DNA from 2 places in the Paenibacillus ihbetae genome. Region 1 is predicted to be linked to the other one. Evidence: a T-box and tRNA genes for the amino acid it is inferred to sense, from the RefSeq annotation. Region 1 holds a T-box; the other holds one or more tRNA genes.
The links. A T-box is a leader RNA that pairs with one kind of tRNA and senses whether it is charged. The one in region 1 lies ahead of leuS (leucine--tRNA ligase), so its partner is inferred to be a tRNA-Leu.
Positions count from the first base shown of each region.

Region 2: it has a tRNA-Leu gene. The T-box ahead of leuS (leucine--tRNA ligase) is inferred to sense a tRNA for this amino acid. The anticodon was not compared.

Region 1 covers NZ_CP016809.1:1,377,893-1,385,948, forward strand. Annotated here, with positions in the region: gene BBD41_RS06355 (deoxycytidylate deaminase) at 1-15, opposite strand, end outside; gene BBD41_RS06360 (ComEA family DNA-binding protein) at 65-721, opposite strand; gene comER (late competence protein ComER) at 899-1,741, shown strand; gene leuS (leucine--tRNA ligase) at 1,722-4,163, opposite strand; T-box leader at 4,255-4,522, opposite strand; gene BBD41_RS06375 (AraC family transcriptional regulator) at 4,571-5,458, opposite strand; gene BBD41_RS06380 (Gfo/Idh/MocA family protein) at 5,535-6,608, opposite strand; gene BBD41_RS06385 (Gfo/Idh/MocA family protein) at 6,635-7,804, opposite strand; gene BBD41_RS06390 (sugar phosphate isomerase/epimerase family protein) at 7,872-8,056, opposite strand, start outside.
Region 2 covers NZ_CP016809.1:4,437,906-4,445,961, forward strand. Annotated here, with positions in the region: gene BBD41_RS19885 (FecCD family ABC transporter permease) at 1-587, shown strand, start outside; gene BBD41_RS19890 (FecCD family ABC transporter permease) at 580-1,602, shown strand; gene BBD41_RS19895 (alpha/beta hydrolase) at 1,620-3,248, shown strand; gene BBD41_RS19900 (PAS domain-containing protein) at 3,480-4,130, opposite strand; gene BBD41_RS19905 (helix-turn-helix domain-containing protein) at 4,309-4,665, shown strand; tRNA gene BBD41_RS19910 (tRNA-Leu) at 4,778-4,860, shown strand; gene BBD41_RS19915 (organic hydroperoxide resistance protein) at 5,052-5,471, shown strand; gene BBD41_RS19920 (zinc ribbon domain-containing protein) at 5,599-5,841, shown strand; gene BBD41_RS19925 (hypothetical protein) at 5,931-6,212, shown strand; gene BBD41_RS19930 (thiol-disulfide oxidoreductase DCC family protein) at 6,306-6,728, shown strand; gene BBD41_RS19935 (thermonuclease family protein) at 6,749-7,633, opposite strand; gene BBD41_RS19940 (P-loop NTPase family protein) at 7,951-8,056, shown strand, end outside.

The DNA.
Region 1 (8,056 bases):
TCGATCCGTATTCATCCGTCATTCACCTGTTCCTTATCAATGTCTCCTTTATTGTAGCACATAGCTAAAGTTCTACGTAAGGCTTCATCTTCTCCAGCATTTTGGGACCGATGCCCTTTACATTCATTAAATCGGCCACGCTGCGAAATGCCCCGTGCTGGTTCCGGTAATCGATAATAGCCTTGGCTTTGGCCTGCCCGATGCCGGGCAGCTCCATCAGCCCGGCAGCATCCGCCGTATTCACGTTAATCAGGCCGGAGCTCACGCCGGTCGCAGGCTGCGAAGATGGGCTTTCTGTGGGAGGTGCAGCCTCGACCGGGGTTACTGCCGTCACCGGGTTCAAGCCTGCCTGCGCTTCACCTGAGGAAGCCTCGGCCGGGGGCAGCGCGAGGTCCGCATTGGCTTGCGGAGGGACTGCCTTTCCGGCAGGAGCTTCACTCTTGCTGGACTGGGCAGCGACAGGCGCACCCTCCGTTGCCGCCTTCGCCTCAAGGGTTTGCCCGCCGGACCCGGCTTTACCAGGGCTCGCCTCAGTACGGGTTCCAGCACCTCCAGCCGGCGTGGCCTTTCCTTCCGGATGATTCGCGGTAATCGCCTGCTCGAGCTGGTCATTCAGGGGCTCCCAGCCCTGGATTCCTTTCTCCGGGCCGCCGGCAAATAAGATCAGCACGCAGCCCAGGGCCGCTGCCGATACACTCCACCCAATAGGAATACGCCTCATATCTTAACTCCTCCTTTACATGATAAACAGGATCTGCTCATCCAGAGTATGAAGATTTTTCGATCCCAAACCGCAAAATCGTATCCGAACCCGTCATGAATCGCCATCCTTGCCGCATACATTAAACATAGTAACGGTACATTTCTGCCGTAAAGCGCGAAAGGAGGGGACGTACACATGAAGGTTGGTTTTATCGGTACGGGCAGTATGGGCAGTCTCTTGATCGATGCCTTCATTCGATCGGGCGCACTCCGCCCCGAGCAAATTCGGGTCAGCAACCGTACCCCCGAGAAAGCCCAGCTGCTGTCCAAGAGGCATCCTGGTCTGACCGTATGCAGCTGCAATCAGGAAACGGCTTCGGACAGCGATCTGTTCTTCATCTGCGTCAAGCCGCTCGAATTCAAATCCGTCATCAGTGAAATCAGGGACCGGCTTTTGGAGCGTCAAATCGCGGTATCGATTACAAGCCCTGTTCAGCTGATCCATCTGGAGGCGGCGCTGCCGTGCAAGGTGGCAAAAATCATCCCCAGCATCACCAATATCACCGGAGGCGGAGCTTCGTTATGTATGTATGGTTCCCGAATAAAAGAAGAAGACAGGCAGCTTATAGAAAGCCTCCTGTCTTATATCAGCAGGCCCGTTGAGATTCTGGAATCGCACACGCGAATCACTTCCGATTTCTCCAGCTGCGGGCCTGCTTTTTTAAGTTTATTCTTGGAAAAATGGATTGACGCTGCCGTCGAAATGACCGGGATCGACCGCCGGACCCTCAATGCCCTGGCCGGGGAAATGCTGGTCGGCACTGGAAGGCTGCTAACAGAGGAGGGCTTCTCCCCCGAACAGCTTCAGGAAAGGGTCGCGGTACCCGGCGGCATCACCGCTCAGGCGCTCATTTTACTGAACTCGCACCTGAACGGCTTGTTCTACCAATTGATCGAAACCACACACGACAAGTATGAGGAGGATCTGGCAAAACTGGACGCCGCATTCGGCTTTTCGGTTAACCGGCCACGATATTGACCAGTTTGCCCGGAACGGCAATGACTTTGCGAATGCTCTTGCCTTCCAGCGCCTGCTTGACATTTGGAAGGGAGAGACTATGCTGCTGCATGGCTTCTTGATCGAAGTCTTTAGCAATTTTGGTGCGGTCTACGATTTTTCCGTTCACTTGGACAACGATTTCCACCTCGGCTTCTACGGTCCAAGCCTCATCGTATTCCGGCCAAGGAACATACGTGATGCTCTCGGTGTGTCCCAGACGGCTCCACAGCTCTTCAGCCAGATGAGGCGCGAGCGGGGACAGCATTTGAACGAAATTCTCCATCGCCTTCCGCGGGAGCTCATCCGCCTTGTAGCCCTCGTTGATGAAGATCATCAACTGGCTGATTGCGGTGTTGAAGCGCATATGCTCGATATCTTCGGTAACCTTCTTGATCGTTTTGTGCAGGATCCGTTTCCATTCGTCGGAACCTTCCCCGTCCACGATTTTTGGATTCAGTTGGCCGTCATCGCCGATGAACAGACGCCATACGCGGGAGAGGAAACGATGCGTGCCTTCAACACCGTTCGTGTTCCATGGCTTGGTCGCTTCCAGCGGCCCCATGAACATCTCGTATACCCGAAGCGTATCGGCTCCGTATTCGTTCACGATATCATCAGGGTTGATGACGTTGCCGCGGGATTTGCTCATTTTCTCATTATTGTTGCCGAGAATCATGCCTTGGTTCACGAGCTTCTGGAACGGCTCCTTCGTATCGACGACACCGAGATCATAGAGCACCTTATGCCAGAATCTTGCGTACAGCAGGTGAAGCACCGCATGCTCGACGCCGCCGATATACAGGTCTACCGGGAGCCATTCCTTCTGCTTCTCCTTCGAGCACAGCTCATCCGGGTTGTGCGGATCGATGTAACGGAGATAGTACCAGCAGCTGCCTGCCCATTGCGGCATCGTGTTGGTCTCGCGGCGGGCTTTCATGCCCGTCTCCGGATCAACCGTCTCCACCCATTCCGTCACATTCGCCAGCGGAGATTCGCCGGTGCCGGACGGTCTGATCTGATCCACGTCCGGCAGCAGCAGCGGCAGCTGGTCTTCCGGAACGGTCTTCATCGTTCCGTCCTCCAGGTGGAGAATCGGAATCGGCTCGCCCCAGTAACGCTGACGGCTGAACAGCCAGTCTCGCAGACGGTACGTCACCTTCTTCTTGCCTTTGCCTTCTTTCTCAAGCCACTCGTTCATAGCCTGAATAGCGGCCTCGTTGTCCATCCCGTCGAGGAAGCCGGAATTGACGTGCTCGCCGCTTCCGGTATACGCTTCTTCCTCCACGTTGCCGCCCTTCACCACTTCAATGATCGGAAGTCCGAATTGCTTCGCAAACTCCCAGTCGCGGGTATCGTGGCCCGGAACGGCCATGATCGCACCGGTTCCGTAGCCGGCGAGGACGTAATCGGCGATCCAGATCGGCAGCTTGGCGCCGCTGGCAGGGTTGATGGCATAAGCCCCGGTAAAAACCCCGGTCTTGTCTTTTGCCAGGTCCGTACGCTCCAGGTCGCTCTTGCGGGCAGCCTGATCCTGATAAGCCTTCACCGCTTCCCGCTGCTCTGGGGTCGTAATTTTGTCCACCAGCTCATGCTCCGGTGCCAGCACGCAGTAGCTTGCGCCGAAGAGGGTGTCCGGACGCGTCGTGAACACTTCCAGCTTGGCGTCATGCCCATCGATATCAAACCGCACCTCGGCGCCGACCGATTTGCCGATCCAGTTGCGCTGCATGTCCTTCAGGCTTTCGCTCCAATCCAGCTCATCCAGATCCTCGAGCAGCCGGTCCGCATACTCGGTAATTTTCAGAATCCACTGCCGCATCGGCTTGCGGACGACCGGGTGGCCGCCGCGCTCGCTCTTGCCGTCAATGACTTCCTCGTTCGCAAGAACTGTACCCAGCGCTTCGCACCAGTTCACCGGCACCTCGGCTACATAAGCAAGGCCCCGCTTGTACAGCTGGATGAAAATCCATTGCGTCCATTTATAATAGTCCGGATCCGTCGTACTGATCTCCCGGTCCCAATCGTAGGAAAATCCGAGCGACTTGATCTGGCGGCGGAAGTTATTGATATTCTGGATGGTAAATTCGCGTGGATGCTTGCCTGTATCCATCGCATACTGCTCCGCGGGGAGGCCAAACGCATCCCAGCCCATCGGATGCAGCACGTTGTATCCGCGCATCCGCTTATAACGGGAAATGATGTCGGTGGCCGTGTAGCCCTCCGGATGCCCGACGTGAAGACCCGCTCCGGAAGGATACGGGAACATGTCGAGTGCATAAAATTTCGGTTTGGACGAGTTGTCCTCGGTTTTAAAGGTTTTGTTCTCTTCCCAATACTTCTGCCATTTCGGCTCAATGACCTGCGGCTTATAGCCGTGGCCGGCTGATTGTTGATCCGTCATACTACATAGCTCCTCCTTCACTGTCGAACGGACAAGGCTGTTGATGCCGCTGTCCTGAAAACAAAAAAACCTCATCATCCATAGCGCTGACGCTAGGGACGAGAGGTTTGATTCCCGTGGTACCACCCTAGTTAGTGCAAGGCATGCTTTGCCTTTCACTCCCTTTGCATCCTTATCGCGGATGAGACGGCGACGTTTCATCGACCGACGGATGAATTAAGCAATCCCAAAATCCGAAAGCCGGGTTCGCGCCGCTGCTCAGAGGCGAGTTCATCCCTTGCGTCAACCGGCTTCCACCAAATGCACCGGCTCTCTGCATGATCGCATACGGAACTACTAGTCCTCATCATTGCATTACTATGATTTCCATTTTAATGTGGCTATTATACCCAAAAAGCCGCGCCAAGTCAACGGAGTTCGCCCTGGGACTTGCGGTAATGCTCCGGCGCAGTTCCCACCATTGTCTTGAACATCCGGCTGAAGTGGGCCAAATGCTTGAAGCCGGCCGCCCGGCTGATGTCCGTAATGCTCATATGGGGGTGCAGTCGCAGCAGGATTTTGGCCTGATTAATTCTTCGGTGGTACACGTATTTGAACACGGTCGTTCCGGTTACCTCCTTGAACAATGAGGACAAGTAGTGCTTCGTTAGATGCATGTCCCTGGCAATCCGGTCGAGCGTCAGATCCTCCATATAATGCTCCTCCACAAACGATACGACGTGCTGCACATGCCGCTCCTTATCGGAGATCGAGTCCTGCTGCTGCACCTCGCTTTGACACCAGCCCGCAATGACGTACAGCATTTCCTGAAGCCGAAGCTTCAAGCGCTCCTGCTTGAAAGCAGCTTCCGCCCCCCGCAGCCGGTTCATATCCTCCAGCAGCCGCTCAAACTCTTCTCTCCTCTGCCCGGTCAGCGTCATCCGGTGATTGCGCAGCGTCTCGAAAGGATCCAGCAGGACCGATCTTGCCGATTCGGGCAGCTCCCTGCACACCCAGGCGGGATCGAAATGGATAATGCTGCGGACATAGCGCGAGCCCGGCTCCACATTCGGGCAATGCAGGGTCAGCCCGTTCATCAGGAGCAGATCCCCGGGCTTCAGCGCAAATACGGCGTCTCCGATCAGATACGTGCAGCGTCCTTCATGAAAATAATAAATTTCATAAAAAGCGTGGGAGTGGAATGTCCCGCCGGATAAAGGCCGGTCATTATAGCAGCCGAGTTCGATCGGTTCCCTCAGCAGCATCCGGTCAAAGCCCGGCATCCAGGATGGTGGAGTCGTCAACTGCGAAGACATGTGGGAATCCCCCTTATCGAGGTTATGAATCAATTCCCCGGGAATTTTGGCGGGGTCTCCCTTTATTATAATGGATTTATCCGATCCGCACGGCTAAGTTTTGGGCCTTGACGCACAGCTCTCCCGCTTTGAAGGCATGCTCCTGGGTCATGGCGCGCTCCGTCCGCTCCAGGCAATCGAGAATCAGCTCACCGAAGAACGGATAGCCGACCTTCCCCGTCAGCTCCATATGGAACTCCCCGTCCTTGTTCACCAAGTACAGATGATCGCCATGCGGGTGTCTGGCAATGTCGATATACTTGCGAAGTTCAATATATCCGTCCGTGCCCAGGATGAAGGTTCTGCCGTCGCCCCATGTCCCGAGTCCCTCCGGCGTCAGCCAATCTACTCTGAAATAATTCGTCGCCCCGTTGTCGCCAAGCAGTGTAGCATCCCCGAAGTCCTCAAGCTCCGGATACATCGGATTTGCATAATTGCCGACCTTGCTGCTCAGCACCTGGGCATCCTTGCAGCCTGCGTAGAATAAAAACTGCTCGATCTGGTGGGAGCCGATATCGCATAAAATGCCCCCGTACTGCTCATGACGGAAAAACCAATCGGGCCGCCCTGCCGCATTCAACCGGTGCGGACCGGTGCCGAGCACCTGAACCACCCTGCCGATCGCTCCATCCTGGATCAAGCGGCCGGCATGAACCGCGCTCTCCACATGAAGTCGTTCGCTGTAGTAAACCATGTATTTTCTGCCGGTTTCCGCCGCTTTCGCCCGGGCGGCCTCTACCTGCTCCAGCGTCGTAAACGGCGTTTTGTCGGTAAAATAATCCTTGCCGTGCGCCATTACCTTGAGCCCAAGCCCGCAGCGTTCCGAAGGGATGGCCGCAGCCGCGACCAGCTTCACCTCCGGATCCTCCAATATTTGCGCTTCGGAGGAAGCCGGCCGTACGCCGGGGTATGCCTCGCAGAATGCTTTTACCTTCCCAGGGTCCGGATCGTACACCCATTTCAGCGTTGCCCCCGCCTCGATAAGGCCGTTGCACATACCGTAAATATGCCCATGCTCCAAAGCCATGGCCGCTATCGCGAACTCCCCGGGCTTGCAGACCGGCTGGGCTTTGCCTACCGGCGCATATCGCATTCCATCACTCCGGTTCATATTGCTGCCTCCCCTATTTCTTGTATTTAGTAGGTTCCGAATGTTTTGCTCATATCGACGGGGCCGATCTCCCGCACCGTCTTCTCTCCGGTCGAGGCGGCGATCCGCTCCTGCAGAAGGTCATAGTACAGATCCTCATCCAGCGGCAGATCCACCCAGTTGTCCGTCCACGTGGACAGATGCATTGCATTCGACAGGGTAAGTCCATGGATTCCTTCTTCGCCCGGGGCGATTAACGGGGTGCCGTGCAATATGGCATCCGTAAAATTTTGAATAATGCCGTTATGCTGCGGATTGTCTCCCACAATCGGAACGTCGCACTTCCAGCATTCCGGTTCGCCGAAGCCGCCGGTATACTGACGGTTGAATTCCGGCTCCGGCACCCGAAGTCTCCAAAAAGTAAGATTGCCGTTTTCGATGACGATTTTCCCGCGGTCTCCCGTCACTTCAAACCGGTTCGTGCCCGGCGCTTCGCCGGTGGTCGTGATAAATACGGCGGTGGCGCCGTTTTCGTATTCCGCGTAAGCGGTCACGTCGTCTTCGACTTCGATGTTGCGGTACTTGCCGAACGCGCAAAATGCCCGAATTCTCTTCGGCATCATGCCGGTCGTCCATTGCCATAAATCGAGCTGGTGCGGAGATTGATTGATCAACACCCCGCCGCCTTCCCCGGACCAGGTCGCACGCCAGCCTCCCGAATCGTAATAGCTCTGGGAACGGTACCAGTTGGTCACGATCCAGTTCATGCGCCGGATTTCGCCGAGCTCTCCATCCGCAATCAGCTCCCGCAGCTTCTTATAAAGCGGATTGCATCGCTGATTGTACATGATCGAGAACACTTTGCCGCTTGCAGCCGCTGCGCTATTCATCTCGCGGACCTGCTTGGTATAGACGCCGGCCGGTTTCTCGATCAGCACATGCAGCCCCCGGTTCAGCGCCTGAATCGCTTCCTGCGGATGCCCGTAATGCGGAGTTGCTATAATGACCGCGTCCACCTCTCCTGATGTCATCATCGCATCCACGTCGCTAAAGATTTGCACATCCGAAGGCAGCGTCTCTTTGGCCGTCTCCTGCTTGGCCGGATTAAAATCGCATACGGCGCTGAGACGTGCTCCCGCGATCCGTCCAGCCGCGAGCGACTTGGCATGCGAGAAGCCCATTCCGAGACCGATCACACCAATACGAACTTGCTCCATACTGCAATCCTCCCTCATACGTATGCATTTTCAATTACGCATCTATGTTAATTAAGCGAATCCTACCTTACGCGAATTGTTTATCTTCGCTCCACTGCTTCATCTGCTCGGCAAAGCGAAGCAGCATCTCGGTCGAACCGTACGTGCCGCTAAAATCCTCGATACCGAAAAAGCCGTCATAACCAACCGACTTCAAATCCCGGATAACCTGACGCCACGGAACGGCGCCTTGCGCAAGCGGCGTCCATTCTC
Region 2 (8,056 bases), 3.1 Mb from region 1:
TTATACCGGGCGGCATGCGTCCGGTTCAGCTTGCCATTCTCGGCACCGTCATCGGGACGTTTCTCAGCGGTACGGCGGAGGCGATCGCGGCTTATTTTCAAATCTCGCAGACGGTCAGCTTCTGGTACAATGCCCGTCTGCATGCGATGGATCCGGAGCTGATCAAGCTGAGCATCCCTTTCGCTGTGGCCGGCTTGGCGCTTGCCTTAACGCTTTCCAAATCGGTAACGCTCCTTTCGCTCGGAGACGATACGGCTAAAGGTCTCGGCGTGCGGCCATGGATCATTAAAGCCTTGGCGATGCTTGCAGTTGTCATTCTGACTGGCGTGTCGGTTGCGCTTGCGGGGAAAGTGGCTTTTGTCGGGTTGATCATCCCTCATATTGCGAGATATTTGTCAGGGTCGGATTATCGCTGGATCGTTCCCGTCTCCGGGGTGCTTGGCGGCCTGCTCCTGGCTCTGTGCGATATTCTGGCGCGCTTCGTCAATTACCCGTTCGAGACGCCGGTCGGCGTGATCACGTCCATCATCGGCGTCCCCTTCTTCCTGTACTTAATCAAAACGAGGGGAGGGGCTCAGCGTGCGTAATGCTGCCGGCCGTTTCGGCCTCGTGTTCGGCGCAGGGATTGTATTGGTGCTGGCCGCCTTTTATTTCAGCTTGACGAGCGGAACGTTTGATATGTCCGTTGCAGAAGTCGTCCGCACGCTGCTGCGCATCGATTCAAGCCACGAATTTGATCTCGTCGTCTTCGAATTCCGGCTGCCGCGAATCGTCCTTGGCGCGCTGGTCGGCTTCGCGCTCGGAACGGCAGGAGGAGTGATACAGGGCGTTACCCGCAACGGGCTTGCGGATCCGGGCATCCTCGGCATCAATGCCGGAGCAGGCATGGCGGTTGTGCTGTTCATGTTCCTTTTCCAGGGACAGCTGACGATGACAGGCTGGGCCGGCGTCATGATGATGCCGATGTTTGGCGTGGCGGGCGGTTTGGCCGCTACCGGAGCCATTTATATGTTTGCAAAGGAAGGCGGGAGGCTCGATCCGCAGCGGCTCATTCTGGTCGGGATTGCAATAGCTTCCGGTTTCGGGGCGGTGACGATGTATTTTTCACTCAAAATGAATCCCAAGGATTACGAGATGGCGGTTGCCTGGCTGGCTGGAAGCCTTCACAGCGCCAACTGGAAGTTCGTGGCGACGATAATTCCCTGGCTGCTTATTCTGCCGGTCATTATTTGGAGCCGTGCCCACGTGCTTGATCTGTTCCAGCTCAGCGAGGAGAGCGTGAAAAGCGTTGGCGTATCGGTGGAACGCGAGAAAAGGCTCCTTCTGCTGTGCAGCATCGGATTGGTTAGCGCAAGCGTCGCCGTATCGGGCAGCATCGGCTTCGTCGGCCTGATCGCTCCGCATTTGGCCAGGCAGCTTGTGGGGCTGAAGCATCTGTATATGCTTCCGGTCAGCGGCCTCGCCGGCATGGCGATCGTCATGATCGGGGATCTCATCGGACGAACGGTTTTTGCTCCCGCAGAGCTTCCCGCAGGCATCGTCGTATCGGTGATCGGCGTCCCTTACTTCGTTTATTTATTGTTTCGCATGAGAAAATCTTGATCATCCGGGGAGGACCTATGAACCGATATCAGAAGCTTTCGGCATTGGACCGGGAACTAACCTTGTATTTGCCCCCATCTTACGATGAATCGGACCGCTGTTATCCGGTGGCTTATGTTCAGGACGGCGGCGATTCCTTCATGGATTGCCTGAACTATTTAGAGCATCTGTTCAAAGACGGAAGGCTCAGAGAGCTGATCCTGGTCGGGATCGCGACGGAGAACCGGAACGATGAATATACGCCATGGCCGGCAAAGCCGCTGCTTGAAGGCCGTCCTCCCTTTGGGGGGCGGGGAAGGGAGTACGTCGACGAAGTCGCCGATCGCATCAAGCCTTATATTGACAGTTGTTACCGGACGCGGCCCGAGCCGGAACATACGGGGATCATCGGCGCCTCGTTCGGCGGGCTGATCTCCATGCTCGCAGGATATTGGCGGCCGGATACGTTCGGCCGTATCGGCATGCTTTCGGCTTCTCTATGGTATGAAGGCGTCATGGAATTCATCCGTGAGCATGGGAAGCTGCCGCCGGGCCTTCGCGTCTATATGTCGGTCGGTCAATACGAAGGGGCGTATAAGCAAGGAATCCAGAAGCACATGACGCCGAGCAATCTGGAGGCATTCCGCATTTGGTCGGGGGAAGAAGGAGCGGAATCCAGGGTTAAGCTCCACATGGATCCGGATGGAACCCATGATCCGATCTTTATGTCCAGGAGATTCCCGGATGCGGTATCGTGGCTGTTTGACGAAAATGGCAGCGGCGCTGTGAAGCCCCGAGCAGCAGCGGAGCATGATGCAAGCACAGCGGGACAAGCCGTTGCGGCGGAAGGAATACGCGGCATCCCGGAGACGGTTGGGCCCGCTTATCGCATATCAGGCACGGTTACATGGAGCATGCGGTCCGAATCGAATGGACGCGCATACCGGATTTCCGTTGCCGAGCCGATGGGACCGCCGCCTGAGGGCGGTTACCCTGTGCTGTATTCGCTTGATGCCAATGCATCTTTCGGGACGCTGGCGGAGGCTGTGAGGCTGCAATCCCGTACGCCGCGCGGCATAACGCCCTCCATCATCGTCGGGATCGGCTACGAAAGCGACAGCCCGATCGTGACGGATGAGCGGTTTTACGATTATACCGTGCCTGCGGCGGCACACGAGCTCCCCGTCCGTCCGAACGGAATGCCGTGGCCGGAAACCGGCGGCGCCGATGACTTCCTGGATTTTATCGAGCTGCAGCTGATCCCCCGCGTTGCGTCGCAATACCCGGTGAATCCCGGGAAGCAGTCGGTATTCGGCCATTCGTTGGGCGGCTTCTTCGTGCTCTATGCGCTGTTCACCAGGCCCCACGTCTTCCGGCGGTATATTGCTGCGAGCCCATCGGTCTGGTGGAAGCAGCATGTGCTGTACAAGACATGGGAGGTCACCAAACTATTTTTCCGGCCGCTGGATTTCCAGCGGAAGCTGAGCATTTTTGTCGGCACCGAAGAAAAGCCCTCCATGGTTCAAGACGCAAGGGATTTGTATGCGAAGCTGCGGGAGCATAAGGATTTGCTGCAAGCCGAGCTTCATGAAATCGAAGGGGAAGGCCATGTATCCGTGCTGCCGTCGCTGGTAAGCCCGCTTCTTCGTCTGATCAGTTCATATTAGGAAGCATTCCGGATACAACCAAACCAGATAATAACAAACAAAGCAGTATGGGACCCGATGCGGGATCCTGTACTGCTTTGTTTTATTAATGTGCTCGTATGGGAACACGCCTGCACAGGCTGGTGCCGCCAGAGGGGCGTATTCCGGGTTATGCGAATGTGCGAAGGGTGAGGCGAAGTATTCCGGGCTATGCGAATGTGCGAAAGGCGAAATGAAAGATGAACGCGAATGTTACTCAATCTCCCCGGTACGGTCATCGTCCAGAGCGGAGGAATATTTCGGATAGAGCCTGCGGATGCAGTCGGGACAAATATCGTGCGTAAATTCGATGGGAAGGCGGCTCTCAAGATAGCTTTCAACCGGTTCCCATGTCTCTTCCTGGCTGACATGCTTGCATACGGCGCAGATGGGGATGTGTTCCGGTAGGGGGAGGCTGCGGGCAAGCGTCTGCTCGAGCAGGATTTGCCGCTGTTTATATTTCGTAATGTCGGTAAAGGAGAGGACGGCGCCGTGAATGAAATTGTCGCTGCTTACGGACAGCGGCTGGACCTCGCACAGCACCCAGAATACTTTGCGGTTCCGGGAGACCGAATACTCCAGGACGCAATCCGGCTGGCTTCCTTCGAGAACGGCTCTGACCGAGGATAAATAATGTTCACCGTCCAAGCTGCCGAAATCGACCTTCCCAAAGCACCCGGGCATAATATCAAAAAATGATGCCCCCTGCCATTGAAAATCAGGCGAGACACCATATCTTACGGACATCGTCACAAGCGGGTCGTTTATCTTATCGATCATACCGTCGGGCGTGATAATCATCAGGCCCCTGTTCAAGGCATGGACGGCATAGTTCCAAGCTGTGCTCATGGTATCGTAGGGCAAAAGGGTTCGCTCCTCTTACGAAATAGACTCATGGGTAAAAGGTACAACGATCCATGGGTCCTATGGTATAATTTAGGCAACATAGATAGATTATACACGTTTTTAAGTGCTTATGCAAGAAGAAAATACGTATTTAAGATATTTTCTTTGGAAAGAGAATCAGGAAGGCGGTTGTTTGATGCAGTCTATTTACCAACGAATCGAACATCTGATAGAAAGCCGGGGTATGACGAAGAAGGCGTTCTGTGAAACCCTCGGGATCAGCACAGGGAATTTTGGTGACTGGAAGCGAGGGAAAACAACGCCGAGTACGAATAAATTAATTGAAATTGCCGCATTTTTCTCCGTTAGCCTGGACTGGTTGATTATCGGGAAGGGCAAGCCCACCACCCGAGTGAACGAAACGCGAGAGGAATATGAGGCAGAAACGGCGCTGTCCGCGCTGTCGGGTCTCGAAGAAAGCGAGAAGGAGTTCATACGGGAGTACCTTGAGTTTTCGGCTTACCGAAGGGATAAGCGAAACGAGAAGACCTAGCCTTGCCAAGGCATGGATTGCAGGTAATAAGCAGGTAATAATTGGAGCTTTACAATTGGCGTTCATGGCTATATAATAGGGAATGTTCTGCTAAAGAACTTCTTTATTATATGCGGTAGTGGTGGAATGGCAGACACGCTATCTTGAGGGGGTAGTGGGTGTATACCCGTGGAGGTTCGAGTCCTCTCTACCGCATTATGAAGAATCAGCATAAGAAGCTGTTGTTCAAGCGTAAGCTTGAGCATCAGCTTTTTTTGTTGTCTCGGAAACCCCGGGTTAATTCGATGCTGAGCTCACAATGCCTGTTCATACCGTTTCAATTTATGCCACAAGTTTAAAGACTTAATATAGCGTTCATACTAGGGCATGAAGGAGTGAGGCAATTTATGAAACCACTGTACACGGCAGATGTGAAGGTTGTTGGTGGACGCGAGGGCTCGATCCGGTCGTCCGACGGGGCTCTTGATCATAAGCTTAGCATGCCGAAGGAGCTTGGCGGACCCGGAGGAGAAGGAACCAATCCGGAGCAATTGTTCGCGGCGGGATACGGGGCTTGCTACGAAAGCGCGCTGGCGAATATCGCCCGCAAGGAAGGGGTAACGCTGAAGGACGTGACGATCCATTCCCAGGTCATGATCGGCAAGGATGAAACGGACGACGGCTTTAAGCTGGCCGTGAAGCTGAGGATTGAGATGCCGGGGATCGAACGGAGCCAGGCCGAGGAGCTTGCGAAAAAGGCGCATGACTTCTGTCCGTATTCCAAAGCGACGCGAGGCAACATCGATGTGGAGCTCAACGTAATCTGACGATTGTTATAGAAGGGGATTGTCCTCCATGCGGGATAATCCCCTTTTTATTGCATAACAATATGGAACTTTTTCCATACTTCGCCGTATTCCGTTATTAAAAGGCAGCTTGAAAGGAGCGCATACTATGCGTATTGAAGAGATGATCGCTGAACGGTTCGTCTGCAGCAAATGCCGCGGAACTCAGTGTGAGACGAAGGAAGTATCCATGTCGGGAGCGGGGCTCAGCAAGCTGTTCGATATTCAGCACAATCATTTCCTATTTGTATCCTGCACCCACTGCGGGTATGTGGAAGTGTTTAATCCGGATATTTTGGAGGGGAAAAAGCGCGGCCAAATCGGCTCGATCCTCGATGTGTTCTTCGGTTGACATCGCCTTTAAAATTCTTTAATATGACTAAGTACCAGAAAGTACAACCAGTCATAAGCAATTACAAATCAATATAAACGGGTGATGACATGCCATACAAACCGCAGATTACAGATGTAACCAAAGCTGGGAGCAATGAGAAGGAAGGGTTGTACGAATTCATTATCCATTTGGCTGACGGAACGGATTGCCGCGTGTTCTACAACCGGTTTCCTGAATGGAAGATGACGGCCCTGAGCCGGCTTGGTAAAGTGCCATGCCCGGTATGCCGCAAGGATTTCATTTGTAAATGCATGGATAGATTTTCGGATGATTTCGATCAGCAGATGAGAGACGGCGAGTGGCTGAACAAAGCGGTCGAATCTGAATAAGGCGACTTATGATGAAGCGCGGGAGAATTCCTGCGTTTTTTCTTATTGGGCGAGTTTCGCGTGTCGCATTTGCCGAAGGGGGGCAGATTGAATATGAAGAAGACGGGCAAGGATAACGAAGAATACGCCATCGTGCTGATCGACGGGGTGTGTCACTTATGCCAGGGCTTGACCCGATTCATAATCCAGCGGGATCCAGCCTGCCATTTCCGGTTCGCGTCGCTCCAATCGGAGCTCGGGCAGTCACTGCTGGAGCAGGGAGGACTGACCCCGGACGGCGGGGATACGATGGTTCTGATCGAAAAAGGGAGATATTATACCCGGTCGCAGGGGGCGCTGCGCATTGCCCGGCGGCTCCGCTTCCCGTGGCCTCTCGCCTATGCGATGATCATCGTGCCTCGTCCGATCCGGGACCGTGCGTACCGCATCGTGGCCAAGAACCGTTACCGCTGGTTCGGCCGCTCCGAAGCATGCATGATACCGACGCCGGATATCCGGCGCCGGTTCCTTTCATAACCAGGAGTTCCCTATGGTCCCTATGAGCGTGGGGCCCTGAACCCGGCCGCGACGGCCTCCTCCTCGGTGCAGAACCACTGCTCCTCCTTCGTCCGCTCATAGTAAGGGGATTCGGGTGTGTGATAGATCTTCTCGCCTTTCGAGTTGATGTTCCCTTTGATGCTGCAGCCGGTCTTGGGGCTGCCCGCCGCAGCGCCTGAATCTGCCGTTTTCTTGGATTCCCCGGATGCGGCGGCGGAGCTGGATTGCGTATCCCCGTCCTGCTCTTCAGGGTGGAAACCGTCCTCCTGCGCGTAATTCTCCACGCTCCAAATGCCGAGCGCCTTCTCCCTGCTGATGCGCTGCAGATCATTGAATTTATCGACATAACGGACGTTCGGTGGATAAATATAGGCTACGCGCGCCAGGCCCTGCTCGAGCAGTGCTTCCTGGACCATTTTTCCGTCGGCATACACGTACGCAAGCAGCCGGTTGTATTTATCCCGGTTCGGACCGATATCAAATTCCAATTCGAGCTTGCCGGCTTGCTCGACGAGGTCCTTCGTGAAAGCTTTGGCCTCCGGTCCAAAAGGCTGGACTCCCAGCTTGGGGTGGCTTGTCTCCGGCGTATCGACCAGCAGCATCCGGACGCTCTCCTTCTTGCCTTCAAACATAACGCTGATCGTGTCCCCGTCCACCGCCTTGACGAGCTCGACGGGTACCCGGGGCAGATTCAGGTCGTCAGTAGGATAAGAGGCTTGCTTCCCATTCGGACTTTGGCTTTGTGCCGCCTTCGTGGACGTTGTCTGTTCCGTTTGGGGGGCAGCAGCTGTCTTCTCGTTCGAAGCAGGTGGCGCTAGCGGCTGGCTGCAGCCGGACAACAGCAGCAGACCGGTTAACAGTGCGGTTAAGATTCGTTTCTTCACGTGATGTCACTCTCCTGACTAGGCTGTATGATATGTATGGGTAGGGATTAGGAGACTCTATTAACCCATCCTATATAAGGAAGTTCTATATACAAAATATTTGCTCCAAGCTTTTATAGTATTGCATATATCCTTGTTTTGGCAATAGCGGTAAAGGCATATATCCTGCAGAAAAATAATGCTTGCCGTCTGCTGGCGGCTGTGCTATTCTAATGTCAAAATATAACAAGTCAACGGAAGCACCGTTCATGAACCGCAGGTCTGCGGCATGAATGGTGCTTTTTTTGCGTTGCTGAGAAAGGAAGAGGGGATATGCAATGCTACCGGTCCGATTCGTGATGGCCGTACAGGACGCCAGGTATGTAGAGCCGCTCCTGAACTATGTAAACGGAAGCTCCTATGGCTCGTCGATGCAGGTGACCG